DNA from 3 places in the Methylobacterium sp. OAE515 genome. Region 1 is predicted to be linked to each of the others. Evidence: predicted binding sites of a transcription regulator. Region 1 holds the regulator's gene; each other region holds the start of a gene.
The links. Region 1 encodes HrcA, which represses chaperone genes, less so after heat shock. Its sites were predicted from a motif close to GTTAGCACTCNCNNNNNGNGAGTGCTAAC; they were not measured.
Positions count from the first base shown of each region.

Region 2: the regulator HrcA is predicted to act here: its motif matches at 2,242-2,270, upstream of groES (co-chaperone GroES).
Region 3: the regulator HrcA is predicted to act here: its motif matches at 3,680-3,708, upstream of groES (co-chaperone GroES).

Region 1 is NZ_JBGMUV010000001.1:5,572,093-5,579,259, forward strand. It holds gene rsmI (16S rRNA (cytidine(1402)-2'-O)-methyltransferase) at 1-357, opposite strand, end outside; gene ABIE45_RS27125 (penicillin-binding protein activator) at 493-1,752, shown strand; gene hemW (radical SAM family heme chaperone HemW) at 1,753-2,928, opposite strand; gene rdgB (RdgB/HAM1 family non-canonical purine NTP pyrophosphatase) at 2,967-3,596, opposite strand; gene rph (ribonuclease PH) at 3,593-4,306, opposite strand; gene hrcA (heat-inducible transcriptional repressor HrcA) at 4,475-5,530, shown strand; gene ABIE45_RS27150 (DUF1236 domain-containing protein) at 5,588-6,409, opposite strand; gene ABIE45_RS27155 (MFS family transporter) at 6,775-7,167, shown strand, end outside.
Region 2 is NZ_JBGMUV010000001.1:1,345,650-1,352,816, reverse strand. It holds gene ABIE45_RS06655 (hypothetical protein) at 131-499, shown strand; gene ABIE45_RS06650 (hypothetical protein) at 970-1,185, opposite strand; gene ABIE45_RS06645 (DUF3606 domain-containing protein) at 1,440-1,628, shown strand; gene ABIE45_RS06640 (response regulator) at 1,625-2,047, shown strand; gene groES (co-chaperone GroES) at 2,373-2,660, shown strand; gene groL (chaperonin GroEL) at 2,760-4,397, shown strand; gene ABIE45_RS06625 (transglutaminase family protein) at 4,852-5,715, opposite strand; gene ABIE45_RS06620 (Crp/Fnr family transcriptional regulator) at 6,118-6,870, opposite strand; gene ABIE45_RS06615 (hypothetical protein) at 6,952-7,167, opposite strand, start outside.
Region 3 is NZ_JBGMUV010000001.1:5,180,652-5,187,818, forward strand. It holds gene ABIE45_RS25275 (ligase-associated DNA damage response DEXH box helicase) at 1-25, shown strand, start outside; gene pdeM (ligase-associated DNA damage response endonuclease PdeM) at 67-780, shown strand; gene ABIE45_RS25285 (methyl-accepting chemotaxis protein) at 919-2,379, opposite strand; gene ABIE45_RS25290 (CorA family divalent cation transporter) at 2,580-3,566, opposite strand; gene groES (co-chaperone GroES) at 3,779-4,069, shown strand; gene groL (chaperonin GroEL) at 4,144-5,787, shown strand; gene ABIE45_RS25305 (hypothetical protein) at 5,977-6,162, shown strand; gene fae (5,6,7,8-tetrahydromethanopterin hydro-lyase) at 6,637-7,149, opposite strand.

The DNA.
Region 1 (7,167 bases):
CGCTTCCCCCGCCTTGAGGCGGGCGACCATCCGCTCGCGCACCGCGTCGTTCGAATGCTCGTGGTAGGCCAGGAGCGGCGTGGTGATGCCGTAATGGGCAAGCAGCGTGCGGGTTACGCGCGTGTCCTCGGCGAGCACGGCATTCGCGGCCGCAAGGGTGGCCAGGGCGCGGATCGTGATGTCGCGCAGGTTGCCGATCGGGGTCGCCACGATGTGCAGGCCCGGCGACAGCTGTTCGGCCTCGCTCGCCAGGCCGAACGCCGTGAAGGTGTTGGTGCGTGGACGATCGGTCCCGGGCTTCTGCAAAGGGGTTCTCGTCGGGGCGGCGGGCCCCGGGGCATCGAATCGGCGGGTCATCATCGGCGATCTTGTCACACTGCCTGCTTCTCGTCGCGGCAGGACGACGGGATCGGGGGCAAGTCTTCGTCCGTGCGTTTACATTTTCAGGGCCGGCCTTCAGATTTCCGACGCCTGCCCTGAGGAGTCCGCGCCATGGCGCGTCCGACACGCGCGCGGGACCGTCTCGTGCGTGTCACCGCTCTGACCGCTGCGCTGTGCGCCGCCCTGCTGCCGCTCGGCGGTTGTCTCGGGACCGACACGGTCCGTCGCCAGCCGATTCCGCAGGCCGACTTGTCGCCGCCCGCCGATCTGCCTCAGGCGCCTTCTGCGGTCGCGCCGGCCACGCCGGCCGCCTTCGCGGGACAGCGGATCGGCACCGGCACCGTCAAGGTCGCGCTGGTCCTGCCGCTCAACGGTCAGGGCGCTTCTGTGGGCAACGCCCTGCGCAACGCGGCGCAGCTCGCCTACGAAGAGGCGCAGCAGCCGGACCTGACCATCCTGGTCGGGGACGACCGGGGCACGCCGGACGGCGCCCGCGACGCGACGCAGGACGCGCTGCGGCAGGGCGCCGAGATCGTGCTGGGCCCGCTCTTCGCCGGCAGCGTGCAGGCCGCCGCCAACGTGGCGAAGACGGCCGGAAAGCCGGTGATTGGCTTCTCGACGGACGCGACGGTGGCGACCCGGGGCGTCTACCTCCTGAGCTTCCTCCCGCAGCCGGAGGTCGATCGCGTCGTCGAGGACTCGGTCGCGGGCGGAAAACGCTCCTTCGCGGCCCTGATCCCCGAAACCGCCTACGGCAACGCCGTCGAGGCCGAGTTCCGGGAGGTCGTCGCCCGCCGGGGCGCCCGTGTCGCCGCGGTCGAACGCTATCCGGCCGGAGCGCCCGGCCCCGCAGTCGAGCGGCTAGCGCGGGTGATCACGGGCCCCGCCGCCACCGCGGACGCGCTGTTCATTCCCGAAACCGCCGAGGCCATGCCGGCCGTCGCGGCCGCCCTCACGAAGGCGGGCTTCTCGCCGGGTCGGGTCCGTCCGATCGGAACGGCCCTCTGGAACGAGCCGGGCCTGTTCGCTCTGCCGGCTCTCCAGGGCGGGCGCTTCGCCTCGCCGGACCGCAGCGGGTTCTCGAGTTTCAGCGGCCGCTATCAGGCGCGCTTCGGCAGCGTTCCGCCGCGCGTTGCCTCGCTCGCCTACGACGCGGTGACGCTCGCCGCCGCCCTGGCGCGCCAGTACGGCTCGCAGCGCTTCGCCGAGACGACGCTCACCAGCGGATCCGGCTTCGCCGGGGTCGACGGCACGTTCCGCTTCCGCCCGGACGGTCAGAGCGAGCGCGCGCTGGCGGTCTACGAGATCCGCAACAACGCCGCGCCTGTCGTGAGCCCGGCGCCGCGCGTGCTGGCCAAGCCGGGGATCTGATCAGGTCGCGAGTTCCGCCACCAGGGCGTTGAGCACGGGCGCACCGCGGGCGGTCGCGGCGATGCGGCCGCCGGGCCGCCATTCCAGCAACCCGTCGCCCATCAGCATCCCGATCCGGTTGCCGTTGAGCGGACGGCCCTTCAGCGCGGCGTAGCGGGCGGGGTCGATCCCCTCGGCGAGCCGCAGACCCATCACTAGGAACTCGTCGGCCTGATCTTCAAACGACAGCGTCTCGGTTTCGACAACACCGTGGCCGTCGCGCTCAACCTTCGCGCGCCACGCCTCCGGCGACCGCTCGGTGACGGTGCCGATCCGCCCGTGCTCCGTGACCAGCCGCCCGTGGGCGCCCGGTCCGATGCCGGCATATTCGCCGTAGCGCCAGTAAAGCAGGTTGTGGCGCGATTCCGCGCCCAGCCGGGCATGGTTCGAGATCTCGTAAGCCGGCAGGCCGGCTTTGGCGCAGAGATCCTGCGTCACGTCGTAGAGGGCGCGGCCGGTCTCGTCGTCCGGGGTCACCAGCTTGCCGGCGGCCGCGAGACCGTGGAACGGCGTGCCCGGCTCGATCGTCAGCTGATAGAGGCTCAGATGCTCGGCCGCCCGCGCCAGAGCTTCGCCCAGCTCGGACCGCCACGCGGCCGGCGTCTGGCCGGGGCGGGCGTAGATCAGGTCGAAGGACATGCGCGTGAAGACCGCCTGGGCGACCTCGATCGCCGCCAGCGCCTGCGCCGCGTCGTGGAGGCGGCCGAGCGTCCGCAGGGACGCGTCGTCCAGCGCCTGTACGCCGAGCGAGACGCGGTTGATGCCGGCCGCGCGGTAGCCGCGGAAGCGGCCGGCCTCGACGCTCGACGGGTTCGCCTCCAGGGTGATCTCGGCGTCGGGCGCCACGCTCCAGTGGCCCGCCACGGCCTCGAGCAGGCCGGCGACCGTCGCGGGCTGCATCAGCGAAGGCGTCCCGCCGCCCAGGAAGATGCTGGTGACTTTGCGCCCAGGCGTGCGCGCGGCGTTGTGGGCGATCTCGGCGCGGAACGCGTCGAGAAAGCGCGGCTCGTCCACGCCCGCGTGGCGGACATGGCTGTTGAAGTCGCAATACGGGCACTTCGCCGCGCAGAAGGGCCAGTGCAGGTAGATCCCGAAGCCCGCGTCGCGGGTCGGGTGGTCCGGGCCGGTCGGTGTCATGATCGCCGGGATGTGAGCGCGCGCGGCCCGTTTGGCAATCAGGACGCGGGCGCGAGGCACGCCCGGCTGAGATCGACGAAAGCCCGCGCCCGGTGCGAGAGCCCCGCGCCCTTCTGCCAATCGACGCCGTGCTTCTCGTCCGCGGTCATCTCGCCGAACGTGCGCTCATGCCCGTCGGGCCGGAAGATCGGGTCGTAGCCGAACCCGGCCGAGCCTCGCGCCGCGACGAGCTCGCCGAACACCCGGCCCTCGAACAGCTCCGCGTGGCCATCCGGCCAGGCGAGCACCAGCGCCGAGACGAAATGCGCCCGGCGCTCCGCCGCGCCGCGCCGGTCTAGCTCGGCGAAGATCCGCGCCATGGCGCCGGTGAAGTCCTTGGTCGGTCCGGCCCAGCGGGCCGAGAAGATGCCCGGCGCCCCGTCAAGGGCATCCACACACAGGCCGGAATCGTCCGCGAAGGCCGGCAGCCCGGTGGCGTCGGCGGCAGCCTTCGCCTTGATGGCGGCGTTCTCGGCGAACATCGTGCCGGTCTCTTCCGGCTCCGGCAGGCCGAGCTCACCGGCCGAGACGGCCTCGATTCCGAAAGGCGCCAGCAGCTCGCGCATCTCGGCGAGCTTGCCGGCATTGTGGGTGGCGATCACCACCTTGCCCGTCAGTCGCCGGCTCACGCGATCGCCTCCTTCTGAAGCGCGACCAGCCGGTCGGTGCCGGCGCGGGCGAGCCGCAGCAGCTCGAGGAGCTGATCCTGCGAGAACGGCTCCATCTCGGCGGTGCCCTGCACCTCGACGATGCCGCCCCGGCCGGTGAGCACGAAGTTGGCGTCGGTCTCGGCCGCCGAATCCTCGGCGTAGTCGAGGTCGAGGACCGGCGTGCCCTTGTACAGGCCGCACGATACGGCGGCGACGTGGTCGCGCAGCGGATCGACCGAGATGATCGAGCGCGCCCGCATCCAGGCGAAGCAATCGTGCAACGCCACCCAGGCGCCGGTGATGGCGGCGGTCCGGGTGCCGCCATCGGCCTGGATCACGTCGCAATCGACCGTGACTTGGCGCTCGCCGAGCGCCGGCAGGTTGGTCACGGCGCGCAGCGACCGGCCGATCAGGCGCTGGATCTCCTGCGTCCGGCCCGACGGCTTGCCGGAACCGACCTCGCGGCGGGTGCGTTCGTGGGTCGCACGCGGGAGCATGGCGTATTCGGCCGTGACCCAGCCCTTGCCTGAGCCGCGCAGCCACGGGGGCCCACGCTCCTCCAGAGAGGCGGTGCAGAGCACCCGGGTGTTGCCGAAGCTGACGAGGCAGGAGCCCTCGGCGTAGCGCGACACAGCGCGCTCCAGGCTCACGGGCCGCAATTCGTCGGCGGCACGCTTGGAAGGCCGCATCGCAGGCCCCTTCTATGGTGAGAAGTCGAGGGCCGGGCTCTTAGGCCGCCGCGCCACCGCGAGCAAGCATCGCCGTGTGGATTGATCCGCGCGTGTTGGACGGACATGATCGGACCACAGGATGACCGCGTGACAGACCCCCACCCCCGATTTCCGAACAGCCAGCCCATGCAGGCGCTTGCCGCACTCAACGAGCGGGCGCGCGAGATCTTCCGGCAGATCGTCGAGAGCTACCTCACGACGGGCGAGCCGGTGGGATCGCGCAATCTCGCCCGTATCCTGCCGATGGCCCTGTCGCCGGCTTCAATTCGCAACGTGATGGCGGATCTGGAGCATTCCGGCCTGATCTTCGCGCCTCACACCTCGGCCGGGCGCCTGCCGACCGAGTTGGGCTTGCGGTTCTTCGTCGACGCGATGCTCGAACTCGGCGATGTCAGTCAGGACGAGCAGCGGCGCATCGAGGCGCAGATGCGGGCTGCCGCCTCGGGCCACACCTTCGAGTCGGCACTGGCCGAAGCCTCGACCATGCTGTCAGGCGTTTCGCGCGGGGCCGGCGTGGTGCTGACCACAAAGGCCAACGTCAACCTGAAGCATATCGAATTCGTCCGCCTCGATCCGGCCCGCGCCCTCGTCATCCTGGTCTCGGATGACGGCTCGGTGGAGAACCGGCTGGTGGATCTGCCCCCCGGACTGCCGGCGGGCGCGCTCCAGGAGGCCACCAACTACCTCAACGCGCGGCTGCAGGGCCGGACCCTCGGATCGCTGCGCGCCGAGATCGAGACCGGACGGAAGGCGATGAAGCGGGAGCTCGACGCGCTGACGGAGCGCCTGGTCGATGCCGGGCTCGCCACGCCGGTCGGCCCGACGGAGGCGCGTCAGCTCATCGTGCGCGGACAGGCCAACCTGCTCGACGACCTGCGCGCGGCTGAGGATCTCGAGCGTATCCGCCTGCTGTTCAACGATCTGGAGACCCAGAAGGACGTCATCGATCTTCTGGCCCGGGCCGAGGGCGGCGAGGGCGTGCGCATCTTCATCGGCTCCGAGAATAAGCTGTTCTCGCTCTCCGGGTCGTCGCTGATCGCGGCGCCATTCCGCGACGGGTCGCAGCAGATCGTCGGAGTCGTCGGCGTCATCGGCCCGACGCGGCTGAACTACGCGCGCATCGTGCCGATGGTCGACTACACCGCGCGGGTCGTTTCCAAGCTGCTCGACGGGGGGCGGTGAGAGGCACCGGGCAGGCTAAGACCCGCCCGGCGCCCATCACGCGAACGGTGCCGACGTTCAGGCCGGGATCACGTCCACGATCTCGTAGGTGTCGGGATCAATGATGACGATGTCGTCGCGCACGAGGATGAACTCGTAGCCCTCGTATTCCGGGACGAGCGAGACGATCGCCGGCGGAAGCCGGTGAAGGGTGACCGACCGCGGGATAGCAGTGCCCACCGCGAGGCCGAACGCGACGTCGCGCAGCGGCGAGACACCGAGGCGGGTGATCGAGCTCCGGAACTCCGTGCGCTGCCGCGTGTCGAGGCGGCCCACCGCGCCGCGGGCCGACCCACCGCCGCGGACACCCTCACGGGCGCCCTCGCGGCCGCCGCGCTCGCCGGCCGCGCCCCGACCGCCCTGGTTGGGACCGGCCGCATCGCGATTGCCGCGCTCACCCGCGGGACCGGTGTCGCGACCGCCGCGCTCCGCGGCGCCCAGGGCACCGCCGGGCCCGGTGCGGTCCCCGGCCCCGTTACGCTCGGCCGCGCCGCCTTGACGCCCCGGCCCCTCGGCACCGCGGCCACCCGGCTCAGCACCGCGCGGGCCGCTCTCGGCTCCACCGCGCGCCCCGCCTTCGGCCCCACCGCGCGGGCCGCTCTCGGCCCCGCCGGCGCCGCCGCGAACGCCCCCGCCGCCTGCACTGCCGGCACCGCCGCCTGGTCCGGCGCCGCCCGCACCGCCACCGCCCGCCGCGGGGCCGCCAGCCGCGCCACCGGCTCCGCCACCGCCGGGACCGCCACCCGCGCCGCCGCCCCCGGGACCACCCTGTGCGAACGCGGTGGCCGCTCCGGCGACGACGATCACGGCCGCTACCGTGTCTCTCAGAATCCGCTTCATGGCCTCTCCTCCTGGCGATGACGGAGCGCCCTCGACGCGCCGCGCCGGCCCGCAACGAGCCCCCAGGCCAAACCGTTCCGCCGCGTCCTCGACGTCGGGACCGCCGCTGGCGGCGATCTCGTCCGTCCCGTCATCCCGGAGCCGAGCAGCGGAGCGCGCAATCCCATCCTTTGGGCGCCGCACGAGAATCTCGGAAGATGCAGGCGCCTTTCTCTGGGACAGCCGCAAGACGATGACACTGCCTGCAACGGGTCGTGGCTAAGTCCCCTCACGGACTTGCGATCACGGTCATCACCTGTAACGTCGCGTCCTACGAAGAAGAGCCCGGCTTGTTGCCGGCTGAAAAAGTGATCGACGGAGACGCCATGTCCGCCTCGAGAGACGATACGATCGGTATCGCACCGGGCGCCCACGACGACGCAGCCGACCGGAAGCGTCGCATCTGGGCGATCGTCGGCTCGTCGTCGGGCAACCTCGTCGAGTGGTACGACTTCTACTGCTACGCGTTCTTCGCCCTCTACTTCGCGCCGGCCTTCTTCCCGAAGGGCGACTCCACGAGCCAGCTGCTCCAGACCGCCGGCATCTTCGCGGTCGGCTTCTTCATGCGGCCGATCGGCGGCTGGCTGTTCGGCCGCATCGCCGACCGGGTCGGGCGCCGGACCTCGATGGTCATCTCGGTTCTGATGATGTGCTTCGGCTCGCTCCTGATCGGCATCCTGCCGACCTACGAGCACGTCGGCACCCTCGCGCCCGTGCTG
Region 2 (7,167 bases), 4.2 Mb from region 1:
CCGCTTCGTGGGCCTGCCATTCGGCTCTACTGCTCAGCGGGCATCATGGCGGCGCCTCTGAGCCCGAAGCTAGCTGGTATGCGTTGCCTCCGAAAAGGCACCGCCGCTGCTGCCCGTTCAGGACACTCCGATGAACTCACTCATGTGGCTGCTCTCCAAAATCGTCCAGTTTCTCTTCGGCAGTGGGGGGCAGCGTAGAAGCACCTCGATTGGAAAAGAGAACGAGGCAGGAGCCTACAGGGGCCAGACCGCGACCAGAAGCAGGAACTTCGATGACGATTATCGCGCCGCCACGAAGATCCTGAAGATGCGAATGGACGCGCGCTTCCCCGACAATTACCATGCGCGGATGGGTACCGAGACAAACAGCATGCGTGACTTCGGGGACGAGCGGGCCGGCGCGATCGACACAGCATCGTCCACAATAGCCGAGGCGCTGCGCAGGGGGGCAACCGTCAAACAGGCGGCTGAAGCCGGTGCTGCGAGCGTGGGAATCTAAACGGCGTGACAGGATCTCGGCGACCGCCGGCGTGGCTCTGCTGGGTGATACCTCTCCGGGAAGACTCTCGCGATGCTCAGGGTTGTCGGGGCCGAGGGCTGGGAATGAGCCGAGGTCGATATCAGTGACGGTTTCACCGAACGCCTCGTTGGCCGAGTGTCGGACGAAAGCGAGGCCGCCCTTAAAACTGCGCATCTAGTCCCATCGGTCTCCATCAGGACTGGCATAAAGCTCGAGCGTGCGCATTCCGGGTCCCATATTCCTCAGTTGGCGCCAAGCATACTCCGCCATGAGGAGCCGCGCGAGCGTGACCAACTGTTGAGACTAGGTTAACAACCCTTCCCTACGCTGCATGTTGGGCGGCATCGCATATTTGGTTGGCCCCAGCTTTGCGGAGCGGCAACATGCCTCGCCAGCCGTGATCAGACCTGGCTGCGATGCTGCCCGTGATGTTTCAGATCCGGCCGGCCTCAGTGTCCTCCCGGGTTCCACACGAAGACCTCGGCTCCGCCTTCATCGAGAATGCGAACGCCATCAGGCTTTTGCGGGAGGTCCAAAGACCCGAACAAAGAACGAGCCTTCATCATCGCGGCATCCAGATCCGATGCCTCCTGCTGGATTCGCTCTAGCGTGGCATGCGCCTTATCGCCCGGCCTGATGCGGTAAAACTCGAATGTGTAGTTCATGGTCGCTCCTGCTGCGCGCTAAGCATACACGTCACATCGCATTGTGTGATGCGAACGCGGGCCTCGATCTGCATGGATCTACGACGGTCGCTCATCCGTCGCTGAAGCCGCGATTGGGAGCCGCTGTCAGTCCGCGAAGAGGTAGCAGCATTCGGCGAGGGAACGATGCAACCCTGCCGGTTGTCCCACGTTGGCAATCATCCATCCAACAGAATACCTGAGGCGCGGTCTTCGTGAGAAGTCGCGAAGCTCCCATGCCGTTCAGCTCGACAGCCGATCAAAGTCGCGCCGCCATCCATATCGACATTCATGATCACGTCGTTCGAGCTGCCTGGTCCGAGCGTTTCGGCGTGACGGACGCGCAGCTGCGCAAGGCGGTGAGAATGGTCGGCTCCCGAATCACCACCCTCTCAAGCCACCTAAGCGGGCCGTCCGGATCATGACGGCCCCCGCTGCTCTAAACCAACGGGCAAAGTTGGCCTTGCACCAGCTCGGCGTCCTCATCGTCGACGATGATGCAGTGCAGCTGATGGACATGGCCCAGATGTTGGGCGATTCCGGAATGGTCGTGTTCGAAGCGCGCAGCGCTGGCGAGGCGCTTGGCGTACTCGGGACTCGCACCGACGTGCGTGTGATGATCACTGACGTCGATATGTGTCGCGGCGACCTGAACGGCCATCAGCTGGCGAAGGCAGTCTCGGCGCGGTGGCCCGAGATCAGCTTGCTGATCGTGTCAGGCCAGAGCTACCCCAAAGCCGCCGACTTGCCAGAAGGCGCGCGCTTCATGGCCAAGCCGTACGCACCCAGCATGCTCACCGCCAACGTGTTCGACTTCGTGTCGCAGCAGAGCGGCGGCATCTAGGCCGCCAACGGCGATGGCTTAAACGGGTACACCGACGAGCACGGCGGGACGTGTAGCTGCGGGAGAATGACCCGAATCGTGACAGTATCAGCGGACTGAATCAGGCGGCGTGCAGCTGTAATGTTTGAACTGATGCTCCCGCTTCTCCGAGGTATCCCGACAGGTGAAAAGGCGGATTTGGTTGCCGGAATAGGATTAGCACTACCGTATGACGAGTGCTAAGGTGCATCGATCGGGCCGCGATGCTCCTCTTCGCCGCTACCTCTCCCGCGACAGCGCCAACCATGTCGGTTGGATCTCGCTTGGGAACGATCAGGATCTCACAATGAAATTCCGTCCGCTGCACGACCGCGTGGTGCTCCGTCGCATCGAAGGCGAAGAGAAAACCAAGGGCGGCATCATCATTCCCGATACGGTCAAGGAGAAGCCGCAGGAAGGTGAGGTCGTCGCCGTGGGGCCAGGTGCACGGGACGAGGCCGGCAAGATCAACGCACTCGACGTGAAAGCCGGCGACCGCGTCCTGTTCGGCAAGTGGTCCGGCACCGAGGTCAAGATCGACGGTCAGGACCTCCTGATCATGAGGGAATCCGACATCCTGGGCGTCGTCGCCTAGCTCGGATCAGGCCGCAACGGCCTTGATCCTCGACCTGCCCTTTGAGGCGCCCGCTGTGGCGTGCCTCGGGGTCAAACGACAGATGATGAGCGCCCCACCATGTCCGCCAAAGACGTTCGCTTTTCGGTCGATGCCCGCGAGAAGATGCTGCGTGGCGTCGAACTGCTCGCCAACGCGGTGAAGGTGACGCTGGGCCCGAAGGGCCGCAACGTCGTGATCGAGAAGAGCTTCGGCGCCCCGCGGATCACCAAGGACGGTGTGACGGTCGCCAAGGAGATCGAGCTCGCCGACAAGTTCGAGAACATGGGCGCCCAGATGGTGCGCGAAGTGGCCTCGAAGTCCAGCGATACGGCCGGTGACGGTACCACCACTGCGACCGTGCTGGCCGCGTCCATCGTCCGCGAGGGCGTGAAGTACGTCGCCGCCGGAATGAACCCGATGGACCTGAAGCGCGGCATCGATTTGGCGGTAGCCGCAGTCGTGAAGGATATCGGCGAACGCTCACGCAAAGTCGCCTCGTCGGAAGAAATCGCCCAGGTCGGCACGATCTCCGCCAACGGCGACAAGGAGATCGGCGAGATGATCGCCCACGCCATGCAGAAGGTGGGCAACGAGGGCGTGATCACGGTCGAGGAGGCGAAGACCGCCGAGACCGAGCTCGACGTCGTCGAGGGCATGCAGTTCGACCGCGGCTACCTCTCCCCGTACTTCATCACGAACGCGGAGAAGATGGTCGCCGAGCTCGAGGACCCCTACATCCTCATCCACGAGAAGAAGCTCTCCTCGCTCCAGGCCATGCTGCCGGTGCTTGAGGCCGTGGTCCAGACCGGCAAGCCGCTCCTGATCATCGCCGAGGACATCGAGGGCGAGGCTCTGGCCACGCTGGTGGTCAACAAGCTCCGCGGCGGCCTGAAGGTCGCGGCCGTCAAGGCGCCGGGCTTCGGTGATCGCCGCAAGGCGATGCTCGAGGACATCGCGATCCTGACCAAGGGCCAGATGATCGCCGAGGATCTCGGGATCAAGCTTGAGAACGTGACGCTCCCCATGCTCGGCCGCGCCAAGCGCGTGCGCATCGAGAAGGAGAACACCACGATCATCGACGGCGTCGGCGAGAAGTCCGACATCGAGGGCCGCATCTCGCAGATCAAGGCGCAGATCGAGGAGACCACCTCGGACTACGACCGTGAGAAGCTGCAGGAGCGTCTGGCCAAGCTCGCGGGCGGCGTCGCGGTGATCCGCGTCGGCGGTTCGACCGAGGTCGAGGTCAAGGAGAAGAAGGACCGCGTCGACGACGCCCTCAACGCCACCCGCGCGGCGGTTGAGGAAGGCATCGTCCCGGGCGGCGGCACCGCGCTGCTGCGCGCCAAGGCAGCCGTTCAGCGCCTCTCGAACGACAACCCCGACGTCCAGGCCGGCATCAAGATCGTGCTGAAGGCTCTCGAGGCCCCGCTGCGCCAGATCGCCCAGAACTCGGGTGTCGAGGGCTCGATCGTGGTCGGCAAAATCACCGACAACACCTCGTCGGAGACCTTCGGCTTCAACGCCCAGACCGAAGAGTACGTCGACATGATCCAGGCCGGCATCGTCGATCCGGCCAAGGTAGTCCGTGCAGCGATCCAGGGAGCTGCCTCCGTGGCCGGCCTGCTGGTGACCACCGAGGCGATGATTTCCGAGGCTCCGCGTAAGGAGGCTCCTGCCATGCCTGCCGGCGGTGGCATGGGTGGGATGGATTTCTGACCTGCCAAACAGACTCAAAGCGCTCTCCGGCATGCCGCGATGCGGCTGTTTGGAGAGCGCTTTGGAGCACCGCTGAGTGGTGGATTGGTCGGCTGAGACTAACGACAGCTCCGCGCCGCACTTACGGTTTTCAGGCCGTCAATGATGACCGCTCGCTTGGCGCGTCGCGAGCCGAGCTCAAACAGGAACACGGCGCGTCGCTGCGTCATCGTATGGATTTTCGACCTTAGACGGCGAGCCGTGCCGTTCGCGTCCGTTGTCCGTCAAGGGATTTAAGAACCAATCCCGACGTCGCTATCGCCCCTGCCGACTACGAACGCCGTCGGAACTCCACGCAGGATGAACGCCCCTATCGACCCTCGGCGAGCCTTGTCCGGATCAGCGTATGCAACAGACGCGGATCACCATCAGCATGCCAACCTCGACGTCATCTTCGACAACCAGCATTTGGCGCCTACCCGTCGACGCTGACCTCTACGGACATGTCCGAGAAGGCATCTGCCGGCCCGACGAAGCTTCCGATCAGCGGCATAGCTTGCCTGATGTCGCGTGCGACCGCGACGGGGATTAGGTTCGCGCCGCCGACGCTCTGGTTCGTCGGATCGAATGTGACCCACCCCGCACCCGGCAGGAAGATTTCTGCCCAGGCATGCGTGGCTCCAGCATCCGCAGAGCCGAGCAACGTTCGCGACGGGTCATGGAGGTAGCCTGAGACGACCCGGGCTCCGAAGCCGAGGCTGCGCACCGCCTCGACGAGGAGCGTCGCCAAGTCCCGGCACGAACCCACCCCGAGGGACAGGGTCTCACTCGGGGACTGCGTACCTTCGTCCTCCCGAACCCGGTAGACGATGGTGCTGCCGACCCCCGCATTCAGGTCCTTGAGCAAGGACAGCGTGTCGGTCGGATAGGCCGCCACGAACCCTTGCGCCCAGACCCTCAGGCTTGGCGATTCCTCCGCATACTGCCGAACCGTCAGACTGCCGAGGTCCGTCCATTCGTCGTCGGTGTACCGGAAGGGAAACGTGATGGCGGAACCGGCGATGGCAAAGACCGGATAGGCCGCGGCCGAGAGTTCGACCCGCGATACACTTTCCACGACAAGGCGCTCGGCCAACGACCCGAACGTCGCAGTCGCCACGGCATTGCCGGCGACGTCGTAGGCCCAGGTGAGAGTCGCGTCCGGCGATAGGCTGATGTCATTCGACAGCAGGCGCAGGTCTCGGCTCTCCCGCGGCCTCATCATCAGCCGATGCGGTCCGAGGCTGACTGGCTGGCGATAAAGGTATGTCGTACGGTGGCGAATACGAAGCTCGACCAAAGAATCGCCCTCTCAATTCTTCACGTCCGCGCGGCGCGCCAGCTATTCCGACGCAGCCTAGCATGCATTCGGCCCTATCCTGATCCGGAGCGCGATCGGCTTGCCGGGATCAGGAATTCGTCGGGGGAGACTTGTCCGGCAAAATAGGATTTAGACTCTGTGACCCATGTTGCTTAGGGCGATGAGCCTCACGCTCTCATCGTCGATGACGACACCCTGATCCGCTTTCGAGCCATTGCGGATGCTGAGAACGTCCGATTAGGCTGGTCAGTCACTCAAAGGGAACCGACCGAAGCGGGCAGTCTCGCTCAAGCTATTTCTGAGTTGAAAGTCGCGGTGCATTTATCGAGTAAACGATGTGTCCGAGCCTGGCTCGGCGTTCACGATTACCAAAACAGAAGCCTATATGCCGTCCTGGCTACTCATATGTAGGTAAGTCGGGTCGAATTCCGCCGCCGCCGTTAGCCCCTCCCAATCGTTCACTGTCAGCCGTCTGCTGCGCAGTGTGATCAACCCCGCCTCTCTGAGGCTCCCCAAGGTGCGATTCACGTGCACCGGCGTAAGCCCGAGCGCGTCGGCCAATTCGGGCTGCGTCATGGGCAGCGAGCAGGTACGATCCTGGACGAGCCCGACTGCCTCCAAGCGGGTCATCAACTCGCAGAAGAGATGGGCCATGCGGGCATAGGCGTCGCGCCGGCCGATGTTGAGCATCCACTCGCGAATGATGGCCGCATCGATCAGCGTCGAACGCCAGAACGCGCCCAGCAGCCTCGGCTGAGCTTGAAACAGCGCACGAACTGCATCGTGCTCGACAAAGCCTATCCGGCATGGGCTAACCGCCGCGATGCTGTTGTCGAGCACCTTCAGGTGCAGACTCTGAAGATCAGGTACGTCGCCGGGGACGTGGTAGGCCATGACCTGACGCTTGCCTGAGCGCGTGGTCTTGTAGACGGCGGTGAAACCCTCCAGCACGGCGAAGCAGCGGGAGGGCCGGTCACCCTCGCGTACGATGTCCTGAGACCCGTCGAACTGCGCCACATGCATCGGCAGGGCGAGCAGCGCGGCCCGCTCCGCCTCCGACAGAGGGAAGAGCGCGATGCTCTCTACCTTGCGCACGAATGGGTGCGTGCCGCGCGGGTGGAGAGATCCGGTCATCACGTTCCCACCCTGTGCTCGAGGACGCAATTCCACTGGCCGCTAAGCTCAACGTATCGACCTCGCCTATGTTGCCGCGGCTCAAGCGAAAGGCAGTCCGAGCTTGCCCAAGATCCAGGACTGCGCCGCGTCAATGTCGGAGAACACGGGACCGGAGAAGTCACTGACCGGGCCGAAGCCCGCTTCCAGGAACCACTTGCCGGCGTTTGCTTCGTGCTGGTCGGAGAGGCGCACCAGGATCGCGACGAGGTAGCCGTCGTGGAACACAAGCTGGCTCTCCTGGTCGTCGCTACCCGT
Region 3 (7,167 bases), 390 kb from region 1:
GCTTCTCCAAGAGGCTCTGTCCTGACCGTCGATCCGCCCTCCCCCGACGATTCCGAGGATGCGATCTTGGCGGCCGGCCTGAGACTCGAGAAGACTCACAAGCACCCCACCCTGCAGTTGGCAGGCGAGACCCTGGTGCTCGATCTCTGCGGCGGCCTTTGGCTGCCGGAGCACCGGACGCTGATCGTGTCCGACCTCCACCTGGAGAAGGGCTCGTCCTACGCGGCCCGCTCGGGTCAGTTCCTGCCGCCCTACGACACCCGCGAGACCCTGGCCTGCCTGCACGAGGCCGTGGTGCGCCACGATCCCGTCCGCGTGGTGGCGCTCGGCGATTCCTTCCACGATGCCCGCGGGCCCGAGCGGATGGAGCCGGGCGACCGCGCCATGGTGGCGGCGCTGCAGGAGGGCCGCGACTGGGTCTGGATCGCCGGAAACCACGATGCGGCGGTCAGCGAGGGCGTCGGCGGCCGCTACGCCGACGCGCTGACGATCAGCGGCCTCGTCCTGCGCCACGAGCCGAGCCCGGAACCTGTGACCGGTGAGATCGCCGGCCATCTGCATCCCTGCGGCAAGGTCGCGATGCGCGGGCGGGCGGTGCGCCGCCGCTGCTTCGTCACTGACGGGTCGCGCCTCGTGATGCCGGCCTTCGGGGCCTATGCCGGCGGCCTGAACGTCCGCGCCAAGGCGATCGAAGGGCTGTTCCCGAAGGGTTTTACCGCCCACCTCCTCGGCGACGGGCGGGTCTTCGCGATCGGTCGGGCGCAGCTCGCTCGGGACTGAGCGCGCGCCGTCATCGTCATCACGAGCGAAGTAACGTGATCCAGGGCCGCGCGGCATGGCGCGACGTGGCGTCGCCCGGGACGGCCTCGCCGCGCCCGCAAGGACGGCGCGCCCCGCGTGGGACGCGTTCGGGTTTGCTCACGCCGTTCTCATGAACCGGATCACGCTCTCCGACAGGCTCGCCGAATGGCCGGCGAGGCTCTCGGCGATGCCCTGGACCGATTGCGCGAGTTGACCGGTGGCGTTGGCGGCCTCGGAGACGCCGCCGATATTACCGGCCATCTCGTGGGTCGAGACCGCTTGCTCCTCCACGGCGCTCGCCATCGACAGCGTGAGCTTCGAGAGCTCGCCCACGGCCGCGGTTATCATTTCGATGGCGCCGACCGCATCACCCGTGGCGCTCTGGATCGCCGAGACCTGCTGGGTGATCTCGCCGGTGGCCTTGGCGGTCTGTTCGGCCAGCGCCTTCACCTCCGAGGCCACCACCGCGAAGCCCCGGCCCGCCGCGCCGGCGCGGGCCGCCTCGATCGTGGCGTTGAGCGCCAGCAGATTGGTCTGGTCGGCGATCGACTTGATCATGCCGACGACGGCGTCGACCTTGCGGGCGTTGTCGGCGAGCTGCCGCATCGTCGCGTCGGTGGTCTCAGCCTGGACAGCGATCTGTTGTGCGCGCTCCGAGACCCGGCCGACCTGCCCGGAGATCTCCTGAATCGCGCCGTTCATCTGCTCGGAATTGGCGGCCACCGACGACGCCTTGTGCCGCGCGGATTCGGCCGATTGCATCAGCCCCTCGGCGGAACTCTGCATCTCCTGGATCGCGGATCCGACCGCCTCGACGACCCGCTTGACCTCGGTCTCCATGTTCACCTGCGCGGTGACGACGGCCCAGGTCAGCATCGGCCCGAGGTAGCGGCCCTTCTCGTCGTTCACCGCCGTGACCTGCAGGTTGAGCGTCTCCGGCCCGACCTTGATCTTGGTGGTGTGCGGCAGCCGGCTGGCATCGGCCAGCATGGTGCGCTGGTGGTGCGGGTTCTTGTGGAAGACGTCGAACGAACTGCCGAGCATCGCGTCGACCTTGATCGGCAGGTGCTGCTCGATCGTCGACAGGGTCTTGCGCGACGTGGCGTTCAGGTAATCGATCTTGAAATCGTCGGTCATGTCGGCGGTCATGACCGCAACCGGCACATTGTCGATCATCGTCAGGAGGCGGGTAATCTCCTTCTTCTTCGCCGAGATGTCGGAGGCGAACTTGACCACCTTCACCGGCTGGCCCTTCGCGTCGAGGATCGGGTTGTAGGTCGCCTCGAGCCAGATCGTGGTACCGTCCTTATCGATCCGGGGAAATTCCCCGGTCACGTAGTGGCCGGCCTTCAGCCTGTCCCAGAACGCCGCATATTCGGCGTTTGCGGCATAGGCGTCTTCAACGAAGATGCGGTGATGCTTGCCGACGACATCATTGAGCGCGTACTTCATCACCTTAAGGAAGTTTTCGTTCGCATGCAGCACGCGGCCGTCCAGCGCGAACTCGATGATGGCCAAGGGCCGGTCGAGCGCCTCGATCTTGGCCTGCGCCTCGCTGTACGTTGCTCGCTTGAACATGGTCACAATTGGTTCCTCCGGACGGCTCTATAGCTTCCGTCCGGTTAACAACGCGCTAATCGATGTCCAAATGCGATATCGCCATCGCTGAATGCTTCGGAAGATACGGTCCGCCGAAATGGTTTTCACGCCTTCATCGCATTAAAAATCGAAATTTGCTATAGAAATATCTGATATTGACTATAATGAACTTGCCAATATCAGAACCAGCCGCGGAGACGGAAGTAAATCACCGGCGCGATCGCGCTGAGCAGGATCAGGCCGAGCGCGTAGGGATAGCCGTAGGCCCATTCCAGCTCCGGCATGTGCTTGAAGTTCATGCCGTACATCGAGGCGATCAGCGTCGGCGGGACACCGACCACCGAGACGACCGTCAGCACCCGGAAGACGTTGTTCTGCTCGATGTTGATCAGGCCCAAAGCCGCGTCGAGGAGGAATTGCACGTTCTCGGCGAGCCGGGTCTCGAACTCGTCCAGGGACTCGATGTCCCTTCGGATCGTATCGAAGCGCCCATCCTCGGGCAGGCCGAGCCCATCGCAGGCGGCCGACACGAACGGGACGATCCGCTCCAGCCCGAGCAGGCTCGCGCGAATCTTGCCCAGCACCTTCCCGCGGTTGCTGATGCCGCGCAGGATCCGGCGCAGGGCGAGGTCGCGGCGGCGGGGCGGCGGGCTCTCCAGCCGGCGGCGGTCTGCGCCGCGGACGTCGAAGTCGAAGATCCGGGTCGAGAGGGAATCGAGTTCCGCCGCCATGTCCTCGAGGGCGTCCGCGAGGCTGTCGACCAGCTCCTCCAGGACGACGAGGAAGATTTCGCTCGGGGCCGTGCTGCCGTCGCCGTCCGCGATGCGCTTCGCGGAGGAATCGAAGGCGCGCAGGTCGTGGAAACGGATCGTGACGAGATGGTCCTTGGTCAGCAGGAAGCCCAGCGGCTTCAACTGCGACGCGCTCTGCTCGAACGTGATCATCGGCGTCGACAGCGAGAGCCCGCCCTTCACCCGCCGCAGGCGGCTCGACGTCTCGACCTCCGAGAGCGCCGCCCGGGACGGGACGCGCAAGCCGGTCGCGGTCTCGACGGCCTTGGCCTCCTCCGGCGTCGGGTCGTTCAGGTCGAGCCACACGGTGTTGTGCGCGATCGGGCTGCCGGGTTGCAGCGCCACCGGGCCTTCAGGTCCGTGCAGGCTCAGCATGAGAGCGCGTTATCCACGTGGGAGACAGAGAGCCGCCGGCGCGTCATCGCACCGTCGCGCGGGGGTGCGACAGCCTTGACTCGGAACCAAGCCGGGCCTATCTCGCGGCCGTCTTTGGCACTCGCCGAGACAGAGTGCTAACAGTCGAGTTCGCAAGCGGTCCCGCCGGCCGCATCAACGCCAACTCCAGACCTGAAGCAAGAGGGCAGCTCATGAAGTTCCGTCCGCTGCACGACCGCGTGGTCGTCCGTCGCATCGAAGGCGAAGAGAAGACCAAGGGCGGCATCATCATCCCGGACACCGCCAAGGAGAAGCCGCAGGAGGGCGAGGTTGTCGCCGTCGGTCCTGGCGCCCGCGACGAGTCCGGCCGCGTCAACGCGCTCGACGTGAAGGCCGGCGACCGCGTCCTGTTCGGCAAGTGGTCCGGCACCGAGGTCAAGATCGACGGTCAGGACCTCCTGATCATGAAGGAATCCGACATCATGGGCGTCGTCGCCGCCTGATCGGACCATCCGTCCCCGCCCTTTGAGGCCGCCTGAGGCCTTGGGGCAGAACCCAACGAGACAAGAGGCAAACCATGGCAGCGAAAGACGTTCGTTTCTCCGCCGACGCCCGCGATAAGATGCTGCGCGGCGTCGACATCCTCGCCGACGCGGTGAAGGTGACGCTGGGCCCGAAGGGCCGCAACGTCGTAATCGAGAAGAGCTTCGGCGCCCCGCGCATCACCAAGGACGGTGTGACGGTCGCCAAGGAGATCGAGCTCGCCGACAAGTTCGAGAACATGGGCGCCCAGATGGTGCGCGAAGTGGCCTCGAAGACCAACGACATCGCGGGTGACGGCACCACCACTGCGACCGTGCTGGCCCAGGCCATCGTCCGCGAGGGCGCCAAGTACGTCGCCGCCGGCATCAACCCGATGGACCTGAAGCGCGGCATCGACCTCGCCACCCAGGCCGCCGTGAAGGACATCATCGCGCGCGCCAAGAAGGTCTCGACCTCCGATGAGGTCGCCCAGGTCGGCACGATCTCCGCCAACGGCGACAAGGAGATCGGCGAGATGATCGCCCACGCCATGCAGAAGGTGGGCAACGAGGGCGTGATTACGGTCGAGGAGGCGAAGACCGCCGAGACCGAGCTCGACGTCGTCGAGGGCATGCAGTTCGACCGCGGCTACCTCTCCCCGTACTTCATCACGAACGCGGAGAAGATGGTCGCCGAGCTCGAGGACCCCTACATCCTCATCCACGAGAAGAAGCTCTCCTCGCTCCAGGCCATGCTGCCGGTGCTTGAGGCCGTGGTCCAGACCGGCAAGCCGCTCCTGATCATCGCCGAGGACATCGAGGGCGAGGCTCTGGCCACGCTGGTGGTCAACAAGCTCCGCGGCGGCCTGAAGGTCGCGGCCGTCAAGGCGCCGGGCTTCGGTGATCGCCGCAAGGCGATGCTCGAGGACATCGCGATCCTGACCAAGGGCCAGATGATCGCCGAGGATCTCGGGATCAAGCTTGAGAACGTGACGCTCCCCATGCTCGGCCGCGCCAAGCGCGTGCGCATCGAGAAGGAGAACACCACGATCATCGACGGCGTCGGCGAGAAGTCCGACATCGAGGGCCGCATCTCGCAGATCAAGGCGCAGATCGAGGAGACCACCTCGGACTACGACCGTGAGAAGCTGCAGGAGCGCCTGGCCAAGCTCGCAGGCGGCGTCGCGGTGATCCGCGTCGGCGGCGCGACCGAGGTCGAGGTCAAGGAGAAGAAGGACCGCGTCGACGACGCCCTCAACGCCACCCGCGCGGCGGTCGAGGAAGGCATCGTTCCGGGCGGCGGCACCGCGCTGCTGCGCGCCAAGAAGGCGGTCGCCGAGCTGAAGTCCGAGATCCCGGACGTCCAGGCCGGCATCAAGATCGTCCTCAAGGCTCTTGAGGCCCCGCTGCGCCAGATCGCCCAGAACGCGGGTGTCGAGGGCTCGATCGTGGTCGGCAAGATCACCGACAACACCTCGTCGGAGACCTTCGGCTTCAACGCCCAGACCGAAGAGTATGTCGACATGATCCAGGCCGGCATCGTCGATCCGGCCAAGGTGGTGCGCACCGCCTTGCAGGATGCGGCTTCCGTGGCCGGCCTGCTGGTGACCACCGAGGCGATGGTCGCTGACGCCCCGAAGAAGGACAGCGGCGCTCCCGCGATGCCGGGCGGCGGCGGCATGGGCGGCATGGACTTCTAAGTCCAAGCCACCCGTCGAGACGAAGGAAGGGGGTCGCCGAAGGGCGGCCCCTTTTCTGTTGGACTCTGCTCCCCCTGCCGCTGCCGCGGCCGGGCTCTGGTCAAGACGACGTTGTGGCCGGCCTGCATGACGTCTGCCGCGGCGGTCCGCGGCATCAGTACGGGAACGTGATTGGCGTGACCCGAGCAGGTGGCGTTCGCGTCCAGCGACGTCCCGCAGAACGTCGACTTCGCGATCAAGCCCACGATCGCCCTGAACGTCCTGGAGGCGAACGGCGTCGAACCGCCGATCACGGTGCGTACGACCGGCCTGACGGCTGGCACGGCGGTCGCCGCGAAGACCCGGGACCTCAATGTCCAGATCGCCTGGCACTGAGGATGGCGCAGCGCCGCGAGGGTCGGATCCCGTGCGTTGACGAGCCGACGCCTGGATTCTCGCGGCGCTGCGGAACCCCGCGCCGCCATTCCGGGGCGCCGAAGGCGAGCCCGGAATCCAGACCCGCTGGCGGTGCCCGACCTTGCCGCGTCGGCGTGTCTGGATCCCGGGTTCCGCTGCGCGGCCCCGGGATGACGGGGCGGGTCGAAGACACGTGTCGACGTGGATCGGTGACCGGATGAACCATCGCGGCGCGCAGCGGAGCGACCCGGAATTCAGAAGGCCAGGAATGCCGTGGGCCTGCAATGACGTCCTGCGCCGCGCGATGGCCGGCACGCGACGCACAAAAAAACGGGACGGCTCGCGCCGTCCCGTTCAAGGACCTACCTATCGGCCAAGAAAGATCGAAGCCAGTCGCTGGATCAGGCCCCGCGGTGCGGGCGGAGGCGCGCTCTGCCCAGGACCGTCCCCGATCTAAGCGTTGGCGGCGAAGGGGTGCTGCGCGGAGTTGCGCTGCTCGGTGACCGTCGAAGCCTTCGGCTCGCCGTTGACGGCGCGCTGGATCGACAGCTTGGTCGCCTCGTAGTTGTACTTCTGGATCTTGGCGTCGTCGGCCGCCTCCCAGTGGATGAACACGCCGACCAGGATGTACAGGTCGTCGGCCTCGTCCGCCGGGATGATGCCCTCGGCCACCGCGTCCTGCACGGCCTTGGCAACGCCGTGCTGGGCCGGGCCGAACATCTGGACGGCCTGACGGGCGTCGTTGATGGTGACCTTGTTGAACATCAGGGTGTTCGGCTTGCACGGCAGGTTCGGCGCGATGACCGCGAGCAGGCTGGTGAAGCCGTGCTTGTTGTTCACGAGGCCGTTGCAGAAGGCCGTCTCGGCCGGCGAACCGCGCGGTCCGATGATGAGGTCGATGTGGGCGACTTCGTTGCCTTCGCCGACGAGCGCTTCGCCGACCTGAACCTTGGTGATCTTCGCCATTCGGTGTCTCTCCCTGGA